2 regions of the Tardiphaga sp. 813_E8_N1_3 genome follow, and region 1 is predicted to be linked to the other one. Evidence: predicted binding sites of a transcription regulator. Region 1 holds the regulator's gene; the other holds the start of a gene.
What was found. Region 1 encodes PhoB, which activates phosphate uptake and scavenging genes when phosphate is short. Its sites were predicted from a motif close to TGTCATNNANCTGTCAT; they were not measured.
Positions count from the first base shown of each region.

Region 1 (8,100 bases):
CGGTCGATTTTGACGGCCTGGCATGCCCCTTATGGCAGGGCATTTTCGGTGTTATTTGCACGGTAAAATTATCCGCGGAGGAAGAAAAACGAAGCATTTACAGATGCTTGGCGCCGTCATCCAAGTGTCATGGAACTATCATAAAAGCACAATCGACCACCCCTAAACGGGCGGCGTGAGCACAACTGGCGCATCCGGCGCGGTCGCTCACGAGATTGGAGACATCCCATGAAATTCCTCAAAGCGATCGTCGCTGCCGGCCTCGTTGCCGCCTCGACCTCGGCATTTGCCGCCGACATCACGGGTGCCGGCGCAACCTTCCCGTTCCCGGTCTATTCGAAGTGGGCCGACGCCTACAAGAAAGAGACTGGCAATGGTCTGAACTACCAGTCGATTGGTTCGGGCGCCGGCATCAAGCAGATCCAGGCCAAGACCGTGACTTTCGGCGCCACCGACGCGCCGCTCAAGGCTGAGCAGCTCGAGAAGGACGGCCTGGTTCAGTGGCCGATGGTGATGGGCGCGATCGTTCCCGTCGTGAATCTCGAAGGCATCGCCTCGGGCGAGCTGGTTCTCTCCGGCGAAGTGCTCGGCGACATCTATCTCGGCAAGGTCACCAAGTGGGATGACGCTGCCATCGCTAAGCTGAACCCGAAGCTGAAGCTGCCTTCGGCTGCCATCACCGTCGTTCGTCGTTCGGACGGTTCGGGCACCACCTTCAACTTCACCGACTATCTGTCGAAGGCCTCGGCTGACTGGAAGACCAAGGTCGGCACCGGTACGGCTGTCGAGTGGCCGGTTGGCGTCGGCGCCAAGGGCAATGAAGGCGTTGCCGGCAACGTTGGTCAGACCAAGAACGCCATCGGTTATGTTGAATATGCTTACGCCAAGCAGAACAAGCTGACCTATGCCGGCCTCGTCAACAAGGCTGGGAAGACCGTGCAACCGACCGTCGCTGCCTTCCAGGCTGCTGCTGCCAATGCCGACTGGGCCAAGGCTCCCGGCTACTACGTGATCCTCACCGACCAGCCGGGCGAAGCGTCCTGGCCGATCACTGCGGCGACCTTCATCCTCATGCACAAGACCCCGACCGACAAGACGGCGTCGGCTGAAGCGCTGAAGTTCTTCAAGTGGTCGTTCGAAAAGGGCGACAAGGCTGCCGAAGAGCTCGACTACATCCCGATGCCGGACTCGGTCGTCAAACTGATCGAAAAGACCTGGTCGGCTGACATCAAGAGCTGATCTGGTGTGTGGGCGGAGGAGAGGGGCATCTCTCCTCCGTTTGCTGCAGGGCTGAATTTCTTCTCTTTTCTTCTTCTCTTCTGACTCCGCGCCCTGACAAGCCCCTCCAGGGCAATGCGTTTTGGGGTATTGTAACAATTACAGGGGACTGGCGTGGCAGACATGGCCGTACAGAGCTCTTCGATGGACGCTGCCGGACCTTATGATCGTGCGAAGGCGCTGAATGCCTTCAAGACGGGGGACCAGGCGTTTTACTGGATCACCCGCATCTCGGCGCTGTCTGTTCTGTTTATTCTCGGCGGCATCATTCTGTCGCTTATCGTTGGTGCGTGGCCGGCGCTCCGCGAATTCGGCTTTTCGTTCCTGACCACGCAGCGCTGGGCCCCGTCGGCTGATCCGCCGGTCCTCGGTGCACTCGGTCCGATCTACGGTACGCTGATCACCTCGGTGATCGCGATGGCGATCGCCATTCCGGTCGGCATCGGCATCGCGATCTTCCTCACCGAACTGTGCCCGAACTGGCTGCGCCGCCCGATCGGCATGGCGGTCGAGCTTCTCGCCGGTATTCCCTCGATCATCTACGGCATGTGGGGGTTCTTCGTGCTCGGCCCGTTCCTGGCCAACCACGTGCAGCCGTTCATGATCAATGCTTTCGAAGGCGTCCCGGTCCTCGGCGTGATCTTCGCCGGCCCGCCGTCCTATCTCAGCCTGTTCAACGCGTCGCTGATCCTCGCCATCATGGTGCTACCCTTCATCACCTCGATCTCGGTCGATGTGTTCAAGACGGTGCCGCCGGTGTTGAAGGAAGCCGCCTACGGCGTCGGCTGCACCACCTGGGAAGTCGTCCGCAACGTCGTCATCCCCTATACCCGCGTTGGTGTAATCGGTGGCGTGATGCTGGCGCTCGGCCGTGCGCTCGGTGAAACGATGGCGGTGACCTTCATCATCGGCAACTCGTTCCGTATCACAGGCTCGATCTTTGGCCCGGGCACCACGATCTCGGCAGCCATCGCCAGCGAGTTCGCGGAGAGCGACGGTCTGCATCAATCGGGTCTGATCCTGCTCGGCCTCCTGCTGTTCGTGCTGACATTCTTCGTGCTCTCGGCAGCGCGCCTGATGCTGCTACGTCTGGAAAAGAAGGCGGGCAACTAACATGAACCCGATTTACGCATCCCGCCGTCGCCACGATACGATCATCCGCCTGCTCTGTGTCGGTGCCGCCCTGTTCGGCGTCACCTGGCTCGCGCTGATCCTGTTCACGCTGTTCTACAACGGTCTCGCTGGCATTAGCCTGCAGATATTCACCCAGAACACGCCGCCGCCCGGCTCCATGGAAGGCGGCCTGCTCAATGCCATCGTCGGTTCGGTCATCATGACCGCGATCGGCGTCGGCATAGGCGCACCGCTCGGCCTGTTTGCCGGCACCTATCTCGCTGAATACGGCAAGCACGACAAGCTCACCTCGGTGATCCGCTTCATCAACGACGTGTTGCTGTCGGCCCCGTCCATCATCATCGGCCTGTTCGTCTATGGTGCGGTGGTGGTTCCGATGGGCGGCTTCTCGGCTCTCGCCGGTTCGCTTGCGCTCGCCGTGATCGTGATCCCCGTCGTGGTTCGCACCACGGAAGACATGCTTGGTCTCGTGCCGAACCCGCTGCGTGAAGCGGCCTCGGCGCTCGGCCTGCCGCGCTCCCTGGTCATCAAGCGGATCGCTTATCGTGCGGCCCGTTCCGGTCTGATCACGGGCGTGCTGCTGGCGACCGCGCGCGTCGCCGGTGAAACGGCGCCGCTGCTGTTCACCGCGCTGAGCAACCAGTTCTTCAGTCTCGATCTCACCAAGACGATGGCCAACCTGCCGGTGACCATCAACAACTTCGTGCAGAGCCCCTACGAGTACTGGAAGCAGCTCGCCTGGAGCGGTGCCCTGATCATCACCTTGACCGTACTTGCCCTTAACATTGGCGCGCGCATTCTCGGCGCCGAGAGGACAGCAAAATGAGTGAGCTTTCTGTGTCGTCTGGCGTTCCTTCCGTCTCGATGCCGCCGCCGTCGGTCTTGCAGGGCGAGACCCGTCCCAAGGTCACCGTGCGCGACCTGAACTTCTACTATGGCGAACACCACGCTCTGAAGAAGATCAATCTGACGCTGATGGCGAACCGCGTGACGGCGTTCATCGGCCCGTCAGGCTGCGGCAAGTCCACGCTGCTGCGCATCTTCAACCGGATGTATGATCTGTATCCCGGCCAGCGCGCCGAAGGTCAGCTCATGCTCGACAACCAGAACATTCTGGATCCGAAGCTGGACCTCAACCTGCTGCGCGCCCGCGTCGGCATGGTGTTCCAGAAGCCGACTCCGTTCCCGATGACGATTTACGAAAACATCGCCTTCGGTATTCGCCTCTATGAAAAGATCTCCAAGTCGGAGATGGACGTGCGCGTCGAGAAGGCGCTGCGTGGCGGTGCGCTCTGGAACGAAGTCAAGGACAAGCTCAACGCGTCGGGCCTCAGCCTGTCGGGCGGTCAGCAGCAGCGTCTGTGCATTGCGCGCACCATCGCGGTTCGGCCGGAAGTCATCCTGTTCGACGAGCCGTGCTCGGCGCTGGATCCGATCTCGACCGCGAAGATCGAGGAGCTGATCGACGAGTTGAAGGATCAGTACACGATCGCGATCGTCACCCATAACATGCAGCAGGCTGCCCGCGTCTCCGACACCACGGCCTTCATGTATCTCGGCGAGTTGATCGAGTTCGATCAAACCAACAAGATCTTCACGTCGCCGACCGACCGCCGCACCCAGGATTACATCACCGGCCGCTTCGGCTGACGCGACATATTCGCGGGAGGATTTAGATATGGCTTTTGAACACACCACCAAGGCTTTCGACGACGATCTGCAGGAGCTGACCCGTCTCGTCGCCGAGATGGGTGGCCTCGCGGAACGGCAGATCGTCGAATCCGTCGACGCGCTGATCCGCCGGGACGTCGCACTCGGTGCACGCGTTGTCGCCACCGACGCCGAGATCGACCAGTTGCAGCGCACGATCGAAGAGCGCGCCGTGCTGACCATCGCCAAGCGCCAGCCGATGGCTGTCGATTTGCGCGAGATCGTCGGCGCGCTGCGCGTCGCCACCGATCTGGAGCGGATCGGCGATCTCTCCAAGAACATCGGCAAGCGCGTCAATGCACTCGACAGCGATTTCCATCCGCTGAAGCTGATCCGCGGCCTCGAACACATGACCGACCTCGTGACCACCCAGGTCAAGGCCGTGCTCGACGCCTATGCCGCACACGATCTGCCCGCCGCGATGACGGTGTGGAAGGGCGACGAGGAAATCGACGCGATCTGCACCTCGCTGTTCCGCGAACTCCTTACCTATATGATGGAAGACCCGCGTAACATTTCGTTCTGTATCCACCTGATGTTCTGCGCCAAGAACATCGAGCGGATCGGCGATCACGCCACCAACATTGCAGAAACCGTGTTCTACATGATCGAGGGCCAGCAGATCCTCGACAAGCGCCCGAAGGGCGACATGACCACATTCGCGAATGCGCCGACGGTCTGAAGCATGATCCGGAAAAGTGGAAGCCAGTCTTCCGCAAGGATCATGGCCTAAAGGCTTGTCGGACGTCACTGAGGATATTGACCATATGGCTGTGAATGCACGCATTCTGGTGGTGGAGGACGAGGAAGCCCTCACGACGCTTCTTCGCTACAACCTCGACGCCGAAGGCTATGATGTTGAAACTGTCGCGCGCGGCGACGATGCCGACACCCGCTTGAAGGAGCGGGTGCCGGATCTCGTGGTGCTCGACTGGATGCTGCCGGGTCTGTCCGGCATCGAACTGTGCCGCCGCCTGCGCGCGCGGCCCGAAACCAAGGCATTGCCGATCATCATGCTGACGGCGCGCGGCGAAGAGAGCGAGCGTGTTCGCGGTCTCGCCACCGGCGCCGACGACTATATCGTCAAGCCGTTTTCGGTGCCGGAGCTCCTGGCCCGCGTGAAGGGTCTGCTCCGTCGTGCAGCTCCCGAGCGTCTCGCCACCGTGCTCGCTTTCGGCGATATCGAACTCGACCGCGACAAGCGCCGCGTTGTGCGCTCAAGCCGTCCGATCGATCTCGGTCCGACCGAATATCGCCTGCTGGAGTTCTTCCTGGAACATCCGGGCCGCGTATTCAGCCGCGAGCAGTTGCTCGACAGCGTCTGGGGCCGCGACATCTATATCGACGAGCGCACCGTCGACGTGCATATCGGCCGCCTGCGCAAGCTGCTCAATCCCGCCGGTGAGCCCGATCCGATCCGCACCGTGCGCGGCGCCGGCTATGCGCTGGACGACCGGTTCGACAAGGCGGCGGAGTAACAACACACGCTGTGTCGTCCCCGCGAAGGCGGGGACCCATAGCCTCCGTCTTCTCGGCTCTATCCAGGACGCCTGCGAATACGCCCCAACCACTCTTTCGGTGGTTATGGGTCCCCGCCTTCGCGGGGACGACACCGAGTGTCAACGCAAGCGCCCCGGCAATCACCATCCAAAACAAAAAAATGCCCGGCTCATCACCGGGCATTTTCATTTGGTTTAGATATCTTCCAGCTCAGCGCGTGGGCTTCGGTACCGCGCGGCGGCGGTCGCTCGCCGGCTGATAGGCGATGCGCGAGTGATGTGCGCAATAGGGGGCGCCAGCCAGGGCCCTGCCGCCGCAGAAGTAAAAATCCGCGCTCGACGGATCGCCGATCGGCCAGTGGCAGGTGGCATCGTTGAGCTCGACCAGCGACAGGCGCTGGCTGATCGGTACGATGTTGTCATAGGCGATCGGATCGGGCTCCGCCTCGATCTCGTAATTATGGGCCAGCGCGGTGTTGCCGCGGGCCATCGGGCGGGCGACGCGTACCATCTGCTGGGCCGGGCGCGCCTTGCGCTGCCGCGGAGCTGCCGAGGAGGGGCTCTTGGCGCGGCCGGACAGGCCGAGACGGTGCACCTTGCCGATCACGGCATTGCGGGTCACGTTGCCGAGTTCCGCGGCGATCTGGCTGGCGGAGAGGCCGCCTTCCCAGAGTTTCTTCAACTGTTCGACGCGATCGTCGGTCCATGTCATTACCGTCATCGCCATTTTCCCTTCGTAAGCGCCAGAGCACCGGTCAGCGCTGCGAGTTGAGACTTCAAAAATCCCTGCGGTCAGAATCCCTTAGCGCTCACCGGGCGCGAATTTCGCGTCCGGCTGTTACGCCGCACTGGATGTGTCATTAAAAGGTCTACCGCCGCACGAGATGTCGTATCCGACGAGACAAAAGCTACAATATGCCGTGACTCGCGCGCAAGAGTCGGGCATGCCGCGTCCACATGCTTCTGCAAATAAAGCTGCAAAATCGGCTTTTTCTGCGACTCCGTGTGACTCGAAAGCCGCAGTGCGCGGTTGACAGTCTTCACAGCACACATAGAATAATGCCCACGTGCCGCCCGAGAAGGGCGGCACGTTTCGTTTCTAGGGTCCGTTGTTCGATTTCGCACAATTGTCATCGACGCGGCCGCAGTCTTTTCGATCGGATCGGTTATGACCAGCAACGCAACGTCTTCGCCCCTCTCTCAGGCCCACTTGCTGCCTGTTTTCGCGCGTGCGGATGTCGCTTTCGAGCGCGGTGAAGGCGCGTGGCTGATTGGAACCGACGGCGAGCGCTACCTCGATTTCACCAGCGGCGTTGCCGTGAACGCACTTGGCCATGCGCACCCACATATGGTCGCCGCATTGCAGGAGCAGGCCACCAAGCTCTGGCACATGTCGAACCTGTTCAAGAGCCCGGACGGCGAGCGCCTCGCCGCGCGGCTGTGCGAACAGAGCTTTGCCGACTTCGTGTTCTTCGCCAATTCGGGTGCGGAAGCGATGGAATGCGCGATCAAGGTGACCCGCCACTATCATTTCTCCAAGGGCCACCCCGAGCGCACGCGCATCATCACCTTTGAAGGCGCGTTCCATGGCCGCACCCTCGGCACGCTGGCGGCGACGGGCGCCGCGAAATATCTCGAAGGCTACGGCACGCCGCTCGACGGCTTCGACCAGTTGCCGCTCGGCGATATCGAAGCCGTGAAGAAGGCCATCGGCCCGAACACTGCCGGCATTCTCATCGAGCCGCTGCAGGGTGAGGGTGGCGTGCGTGCGCCGAGCAACGCGTTCTTTGGCGCGCTGCGCGAACTTTGCGACAAGAACGGCATACTTTTGATCTTCGACGAAGTGCAGACCGGCATGGGCCGCACCGGCGAACTGTTTGCCTATCAGCGCATCGGCGTGACGCCGGATGTCATGGCGCTGGCCAAGGCACTCGGCGGCGGTTTCCCGATCGGCGCGTGCCTTCTCTCGGCGGAAGCGGCCGAAGGCATGGCGCCCGGCTCGCACGGCTCGACCTTTGGCGGCAATCCGCTGGCGGTGGCCGCGGCGAATTCCGTGCTCGATATCATGCTGAAGCCCGGTTTCTTCGACCATGTGAAGAAGATGTCGCTGCTGTTGAAACAGAAACTCGCGGGCGTGGTCGATGGCCATCCAGATGTGCTCAGCGAAGTGCGCGGCGAAGGTCTTCTGATCGGCCTCAAGGCCGTGGTGCCGGCGGGCGATCTCGTGGCAGCATTGCGTGACGCGAAGCTGCTGACGGTTGGCGCCGGCGACAATGTGGTGCGCTTCCTGCCGCCGCTGATCGTCAGCGAGTCCGAGATCGAGCAGGCCGTGCAGCGGCTCGAACAGGCCTGCGTAGCGCTCGGCTCACCCGACAAGACGCAGGGAGCCGCGTGATGAGCACGTCACCGCGGCATTTCCTCGATCTCACGGCCGTGCCGGCCAGCGAGTTGCGCAATATCATGAACGCGGCTGCCGCCA
Region 1 covers NZ_JBPWQE010000001.1:5,286,975-5,295,074, reverse strand. The annotation lists gene AB8A33_RS25085 (hypothetical protein) at 1-97, opposite strand, end outside; gene pstS (phosphate ABC transporter substrate-binding protein PstS) at 229-1,239, shown strand; gene pstC (phosphate ABC transporter permease subunit PstC) at 1,393-2,391, shown strand; gene pstA (phosphate ABC transporter permease PstA) at 2,393-3,238, shown strand; gene pstB (phosphate ABC transporter ATP-binding protein PstB) at 3,235-4,062, shown strand; gene phoU (phosphate signaling complex protein PhoU) at 4,091-4,804, shown strand; gene phoB (phosphate regulon transcriptional regulator PhoB) at 4,896-5,600, shown strand; gene AB8A33_RS25050 (GcrA family cell cycle regulator) at 5,833-6,342, opposite strand; gene AB8A33_RS25045 (aspartate aminotransferase family protein) at 6,790-8,016, shown strand; gene argF (ornithine carbamoyltransferase) at 8,016-8,100, shown strand, end outside.

Region 2 (8,100 bases), 520 kb from region 1:
GCCGCAAACGAAGTGCCATATGAAGCTCGCATGGATACTTTCATTGAAGCCTCATCATCGGCCGGCGTTTCGCCGGACACCATTTCAATCTCGAACATCAACCTCTCGCTCGGCACCGGTGCCGCGCGGGTGCATATCCTCAAGGATATCAGCTTACGCGTCGGATCGGGTGAAGCGATCGGGCTGATCGGCCCGTCGGGCTCCGGCAAGTCCACGCTGCTGATGGTGATGGCGGGGCTGGAACGTCCTGACTCAGGTCAGGTGGTGGTCAACGGCACCTCTTTCAATGATCTAGATGAGGACGGGTTGGCGCGGTTTCGTGGCCGTCATGTCGGCATCGTCTTCCAATCCTTTCACCTGATCCCGACCATGACCGCGCTGGAGAATGTCGCGGTACCGCTGGAGCTGGCAGGTCATCCCGATCCGGCCGGCCGTGCGGCGCGCGAGCTGGAAGCGGTCGGTCTCGGCGCCCGTCTGCATCACTATCCGACCCAGCTTTCTGGCGGTGAACAGCAGCGCGTCGCGCTGGCGCGCGCATTGGCACCGGATCCTGCGATCCTGGTCGCCGACGAGCCGACCGGTAATCTCGACGAATCCACCGGCGGCCAGATCGTCGATCTCCTGTTCGCGCAGCACGCCCAGCGCGGCATGACGCTGGTGCTGGTCACCCACGACAACACGTTGGCGCATCGCTGCGACCGTGTGGTGCGGTTGCGTTCCGGCCGGATCGATGGTCCCGCCACCGAGCGCAATTGGGTCGAGACGGCCTGATCAGATGACCACCATCACCGAGACCGTTCCCAATAGCCGCGGCCCCTCGCTGGCGCTGCGTTACGCTTTCCGTGAAATGCGCAGCGGCCTGCGCGGTTTCTACGTTTTCATCGCCTGCATCGCGCTGGGGGTCATGGCCATCGCCGGCGTTGGCTCAGTTGCGGCAAGTCTCGGTGAGGGGGTGGCGCGCGAAGGCCGCACGCTTCTCGGCGGCGATGTCGCATTCTCGCTGATGCAGCGTGAGGCCAAACCGGAAGAACTCGCCTTTCTGCGCTCACGCGGCGCGGTGTCGATTGCCGCAACGCTGCGTGGCATGGCGCGCGCACCGGATGGCAATCTTGCGCTGGTCGAGATCAAGGCGGTCGATGGCAGTTATCCCTTGCTTGGCAAGGCGACCCTGGCGCCGGACATGCCGATGAGTGATCTGTTCGCCGAACGCGATGGCGCCTTCGGTGCTGCGACGGATGCGACCTTGATGGCGCGGCTTGGCCTCAAGGTCGGTGACCGCCTCACGGTCGGTAATGCGACGTTCCAGATTCGCAGCGAAATTTCAGCGGAGCCCGACAAGCTCGCCGGCGGTGTCGGTTTCGCGCCGCGCTTCCTCACCAGTGAGGACGCTCTGCGCGCCACCCAGCTTCTGCAGCCGGGCAGTCTGGTGCGTTGGATTTACCGTGTTCGCCTGCCGGACGCCGTCTCCGGCGACCGTGCAGCCAAGGCGCTGGCCGACGATGCGCGGGTCCAACTGCCGCAGGCAGGCTGGGAAATCCGTTCGCGCGATAATGCGTCGCCGCAACTCGAGCGCACCATTACGCGCTTCACGCAATTTCTCACTCTGGTCGGCCTCGCATCACTGCTAGTCGGCGGCGTCGGTGTCGCCAATGCCGTGAAAAGCCATATCGATCGTCGCCGCGACGTCATCGCAGCGCTGAAAGCACTTGGTGCCACCGGCCGCGACGTGTTCGCGATCTATCTCACCCAGGTGCTGGTGCTGGCGGTGATCGGTTCGCTGGTCGGCCTGGTGGTCGGCGCGTCCCTGCCGTTCGTCATTGTTGGCCTGTTCGGCAAGCTGCTGCCGCTGCCGGTGGTGCCGGCGCTTCATCTTGGCGAGCTGGCGTTGTCGCTGTTGTACGGGCTGCTGACGGCGCTAACCTTCGGCCTGTGGCCCTTGGCACGTGTGCATGACGTACCGGTCGCGGCGCTGTTTCGTGACGCGGCGCTGACGGAATCGCACCGGCCGAAGCTGCGCTATATGCTCTGGATGGCACTCGTGGTCGGGCTGCTGATCGCGGTCGTGGTCGGGCTTGCTTACGACAAGCGTGTCGCTTCCGTCTTCGTGGTGTCATCGATGGTCGTATTCGCCTTGCTGCGCGGCATTGCCGGCGCATTGATGGCTTTTACGCGCAAATTGCCGCGTCCGAGTATGACCATGCTGCGGCTCGCCATCGCTAATATCCACCGGCCGGGCGCGCTGACGCCGTCGGTGGTGATGTCGCTCGGGCTGGGCTTGACGGTGCTGGTGACCGTCACCCAGATCGACGGCAATCTGCGCCGGCAGTTCATGGCGGCATTGCCTGAGAAAGCGCCGTCGTTCTATTTCATAGACATTCCCTCAACCGATGCCGACCGTTTCAGCGCGTTTCTCAAGGAGAGGCAGCCGGAGTCGACCGTCGAGGATGTGCCGATGTTGCGTGGCCGGATCGTCGCTGCGCGCGGCGTCAAGGCGGAAGATCTCAAGCCGTCGTCCGATGCCGAATGGGTGCTGCAGAGCGACCGCGGCCTCAGTTACACCAACGAGGTTCCGCGCGGCTCCAAGCTGGTCGAGGGCGAATGGTGGGCGCCCGACTATAGTGGTCCGCCGCTGGTGTCGTTCGAGAAGAAGCTGGCCGACGGGCTTGGGCTCAAGCTCGGCGACGAGGTCACCGTCAATGTGCTGGGCCGCGATATCACCGCCAGGATCGGCAACATGCGGTCTGTCGACTGGCAGAGCCTCGGCATCAATTTCGTCCTGGTGTTCTCGCCCAATACCTTCCGCGGTGCGCCGCATACCCATATCGCCACGCTGACCGAACCGAAGTCCGATCCATCCAAGGATGCCGGTCTGGTCAAGGCCGTGGCCGACGCGTTCCCGATGATCACCACCGTCCGGGTCCGGGAAGCGCTCGACACCGTCGGAAGTGTGGTCACCAACCTCGTGCTGGCGATCCGCGGTACCAGCGCGGTGACGCTGCTCTCGGCCATCCTCGTGCTCGGCGGTGCGCTGGCTGCCGGTCACCGCCATCGCGTCTATGACGCCGTCATCCTTAAGACCCTCGGCGCCACGCGTGCGCGGCTTCTGGGTGCCTATGCACTCGAATATCTGATGATCGGCCTGGCTACGGCGGTGTTTGGGGTCATCGCCGGCTCGGTGGCGGCGTGGCTGATCGTCACGCGTCTGATGACGCTGAGCTTCGTCTGGCAGGCCGGCAGCGCGGCAGGCGTGGTGCTGGCGGCGCTAATTGTCACAGTGGGCCTGGGCCTGGTGGGTACGTTGGTAGCCTTGAACCAGAAGCCAGCCTCCGTGTTACGGAATTTGTGATCCGTTTTGACACGAAGCAGCCTTTGAGCGGGCTGATTCGTGCAAAATGACGGAGAAATCGCCAAGCTTGTGTCAGGCTGAAAGTTTACCAGGTTGCCTGAATGCAAATCGGAGCGACATTCCGCCACGCGTGGAAGCTTGCAGCGAATGTGTTAGTTTACCACATACCCTATGGGTCAGACATCGAGCGCAGATGACATCGATTTTTTATGAAATCGAATTAAGTGTCAGGAAGTGCAGATATCTGGGATACAATTCGAACCGGCGACGCGAACCCTTTGCGATCAGCCGGACAACATCGAGGTTTCGACCATGTCGGATCTAGACCGTAACTATGCTTCCCCCTTCGGCCGGGCCGGCGCGCGCGATGCCGCTGCCGTAGACGCCGGACTGCGCTCCTACATGTTGCGCATCTACAACTACATGACGATCGGTCTGGCCATAACCGGCCTGGCTGCTCTCGGCGTGTACATGGCGGCTGTCACTACCGACCCGTCGGGCGCTGCTGCCCGGATCGGTAGCTCCTACCTGACGCCGTTCGGCTACGCGATGTTCGTGAGCCCCCTGAAGTGGGTGTTCATCCTCGCGCCGCTGGTGATGGTGTTCGCTATCTCGTTCGGTATCAACCGGCTGAAGCCGGCCACCGCGCAGCTGCTGTTCTGGGCCTTCGCGGCTTTGATGGGCATCTCGCTGTCATCGATCTTCCTGGTGTATACGCACACCTCGATCGTGCGGGTGTTCTTCATCACCGCGGCCTCGTTCGGTGCGCTGAGCCTCTATGGCTACACCACTAAGCGTGACATGACGGGTATGGGTTCGTTCCTACTGATGGGCCTGTTCGGCATCATCATCGCGAGCGTTGTGAACATCTTCGTTGCCTCGTCGATGCTGCAGTTCATCGTGTCGGTCGTCGGCGTGCTGATCTTCGCGGGCCTCACCGCCTACGACACTCAGCGCCTGAAGAACGACTACATCTACGGTTACGCCTCGCAGGGCGGCGACATTGCCGAGCGTGCGGCGATCACCGGTGCCCTGTCGCTCTACCTGAACTTCATCAACCTGTTCACGCTGCTGCTGCAGCTGCTCGGACAGCGCGAATAAGCCTTCAGGACATCGAGAAGATTTTAGCCCCGGCCGAAAGGCCGGGGCTTTTCTTTTGGGTCGGGCAAAAATAATCTCTGCGCCATGTCCGATATTGAAATCAGACCCGGAGTCGCGGCGGATCTGCCCGCGATCACCGCGATCTATGACGAGGCGGTGCAGTTCGGCACGGCTACGTTCGAACTGATCCCGCCAGATTTGGCCGAGATGACGCGGCGTTTCGAGGCGCTGGTGAGCGGGGGCTATCCTTATCTCGTGGCTGTGCTGGAAGGCCGGGTTGTCGGCTATGCCTATGCCAGCGCGCATCGCCCGCGACCGGCCTATCGCTTTACCGTCGAGAATTCGATTTATCTCGATCCGAAAGCCCAGCGGCGGGGCGTTGGCGGCAAACTTCTGGCGCGGCTGATTGCTGAATGCGAGAGCCGCGGCTATCGCCAGATGGTCGCCGTGATCGGTGACAGCGCCAATACCGGCTCCATCGCGGTTCATCGCAATGCCGGTTTCCAGATGATCGGAGTGCATCCCGATGTCGGTTTCAAGTTTGATCGCTGGCTTGATACCGTCTCGATGCAGCTCGCACTTGGCGACGGCGCCCGTACGCTGCCCTGACGCTCAGCGAATCGATTACACTACCGCCAGTTTACGATCGATCACCAGGAGCACGCGGTCGAGTTCCTGGCCGCGGCGCAGAATCATGCCGCTCGCCGAAATCACGCTATACATGCCCTGCTTGCGCGCCAGTCGCGGATCTTTCTCAATGCGATAGAGCGGTACTTCCGACGAGCGACGGAACACCGAGAACACCGCGCGGTCGCGTAGAAAGTCGATGGCGTAGTCGCGCCACTCGCCGTCGGACACCATACGGCCGTACAGGTTGAGGATGCGGCTGAGTTCAAGGCGATTGAAGCTGACGACGGGCGCGGCGGCGGCTTGGCCCGTCGCCGCGCGATTCTCGGTGGGCTCAGTATCTCCCGGAATCACATTCATGCAGCGCCTCCTGTCATATCACCGACATGATCGCGCCGACCGCGGTCCTCTGCAAGGGCCGATCCGCAGGCCCGATGGTAGAAATTTCCCGTCACGGGAACGTCAGGTGAATCTTATTGCCGCCAAATTTTGGCCCATTGGGCGCCCTTCTGGATTGCGACAAGAAGATACTGCGTCGGGTCCGGTTCTTCCGGTCTCGGATTCCTCAGCCCCCAGCCCCCCGCGGTCGTTGGGATCGGACCCTGCGCAGGAAGTTAATCCCCACTGGGCCAACGCAAGTTGGTCCTTTTCTTTTTGGTGGGACTGCTTCTCGTCATTCTCGGCAAACCAATAGGTTCGCCCGCTGCTCTTGCTGCGTTCGTCCTCAGACACTCCGGTTGGAGCGTCGGGGGAATGAAGAGATTATTGATGACGAGCTGAGATTAAAAACTACTGCAGTGACGTATACGCCGCGCCGCGCATCGCGCCGGGCCTGTCGCGCGTGCCGTCCTGGACATAGACGACAGCGGCATCGACGCCATCCCTGGAAATGTTCTCCAGCGGCAGCGTCCAGTTGGCGGCGTTGCCGGTCCAGTCGCCGACCTTCAGCCAGTTCCGAACGACGTTGTAATAGGTCAGTTGCTTGCCGCGATTCTCGCCGCGACCGACCGTGATCGGCACGGACTTCGACACCGAGCAAATCCAGACTTCGCCATGCGCGGTATCGGGTGCATTGCTCGATGCGGCAACGGACACGTTGACGTGTTTGCCGGAAATCGACATCGACACCGGCACCGTCATCACGGTGCCTTTCTTGGTTTCGCTGATCGCGCCCTGGATACGATCGGCATCGCTGCCGATTACCTGAGTGGCGCCATTGACGACGACTTGCGGTGTGTAGACGTCGCGATCGCCGCGCATCTGTGAGTAGGCTTTCTGACGCGCACTGAAACGCGAGTCGGCAAGCGTATCCTTCCAGCCAAGGTAATCCCAGTAGTCGATCGGCATGCTTAATGCGATCACGGACGGGTCTTTGGCGAGGTCGCCGATGATCTTGTCTGCAGGCGGGCAGGACGAGCAACCCTGCGAGGTGAAGAGCTCCACCACGGCCCGGGGCTGGGCCAGCGCGCTGCCACTTGCTGCAATGGCGGCGCACACGCTAAGCGCGCCGGTCCACTGCGATATGCCGCCAAAGGATTTCATGAGGTTTTGCTACGCTCGAGGTGGGACACATAACAGACGGTGTCGCACATTGGTGTCGCTAACACATTCATGCCCTCAAACGCCAGAAGGCGACCTTTTCATAGGCCGCCTTCCGTTCACTAGCCACTCACTTCGCAGTGAGGCACTACGTCACACCACGTATGGGCGTCAGGCCGCAAGCTGACGCAGCACGTAATGCAGGATGCCGCCGTTGCGGTAATATTCGAGCTCGTCCAGGGTATCGATGCGGCAGAGCAGCGTCTCCTTGTGGAGTGAGCCATCGGCCGACACGATTTCCGCCACCATCTGCTGGCGCGGCTTGATGTCGCCGGTCAGGCCGCGGATCGTGACCTTCTCGTCGCCCTTGAGGCCGAGCTTCTTCCACGACGAACCGTTCTCGAAGGTCAGCGGCAGGATGCCCATGCCGACGAGATTGGAGCGGTGAATACGCTCGAAGCTCTCGGTGATCACGGCGCGAACGCCGAGGAGGCGGGTGCCCTTGGCGGCCCAATCGCGCGACGAACCGTTGCCGTATTCGGCGCCTGCGAAGATCACCAGCGGCACCTGCTCAGCCTGATACTTCATCGCGGCGTCGTAGATCGACATCGCTTCGCCGTCGGGCCAGTGCTTGGTCATGCCGCCTTCCGGCACGTTGCCGTCAGCGCCCTGCATCATGAAGTTCTTGATGCGGATATTGGCGAAGGTGCCGCGCATCATGACTTCGTGGTTGCCGCGTCGGGTGCCGTACTGGTTGAAGTCGGCCGGGCGCACCTGGTGCTCCGACAGATACTTGCCAGCGGGCGAGGTCAGCTTGATCGAACCGGCCGGTGAAATGTGGTCGGTGGTGATCTTGTCGCCGAACATGGCCAGAATGCGCGCATCGACCACGTCGATGATCGGCTCGGGCTGCTGCTTCATGCCTTCGAAGTAGGGCGGGTTCTGCACATAGGTCGAGCCCATGTTCCACTTGTAGGTCTCGCTTTCGACCGTCTTGATCTTGCGCCAGTTGGTGTCGCCCTTGAACACGTCGGCATACTTCTTCTTGAAGATCGTCGACGTCACGTACTTCTTGATGAAGGCGTTCACTTCCTTGCTGGTTGGCCAGATGTCCTTCAGGAACACTGGCTTGCCATCCTTGCCTTCGCCGATCGGCTCGACCGCGAGATTCTTGGTGACGGTGCCCGCGAGCGCGTGGACGACGACCAGCGGCGGCGAGGCGAGGTAGTTCGCCTGCACGTCTGGGGAGACGCGGCCTTCGAAGTTGCGGTTACCCGACAGTACCGCGGCGCCGATGATGCCGTTGTCGTTGATCGACTTGGAAATCTCGGGCGGCAGCGGGCCGGAATTGCCGATGCAGGTGGTGCAGCCGAAGCCGACCAGATTGAAGCCGACCTTGTCGAGATCGAGCTGCAGGCCGGAATTGGCGAGATATTCTGCGACGACCTGTGAGCCCGGCGCCAGCGAGGTCTTCACCCACGGTTTTG
Region 2 covers NZ_JBPWQE010000001.1:5,803,351-5,811,450, forward strand. The annotation lists gene AB8A33_RS27480 (ABC transporter ATP-binding protein) at 31-771, shown strand; gene AB8A33_RS27485 (ABC transporter permease) at 776-3,346, shown strand; gene AB8A33_RS27490 (Bax inhibitor-1/YccA family protein) at 3,659-4,447, shown strand; gene AB8A33_RS27495 (GNAT family N-acetyltransferase) at 4,532-5,056, shown strand; gene AB8A33_RS27500 (DUF2794 domain-containing protein) at 5,072-5,434, opposite strand; gene AB8A33_RS27505 (DUF1223 domain-containing protein) at 5,864-6,616, opposite strand; gene acnA (aconitate hydratase AcnA) at 6,785-8,100, opposite strand, start outside.
Region 2: a site for PhoB is predicted at 5,446-5,462, ahead of AB8A33_RS27500 (DUF2794 domain-containing protein). Genes of this name have one in related genera too.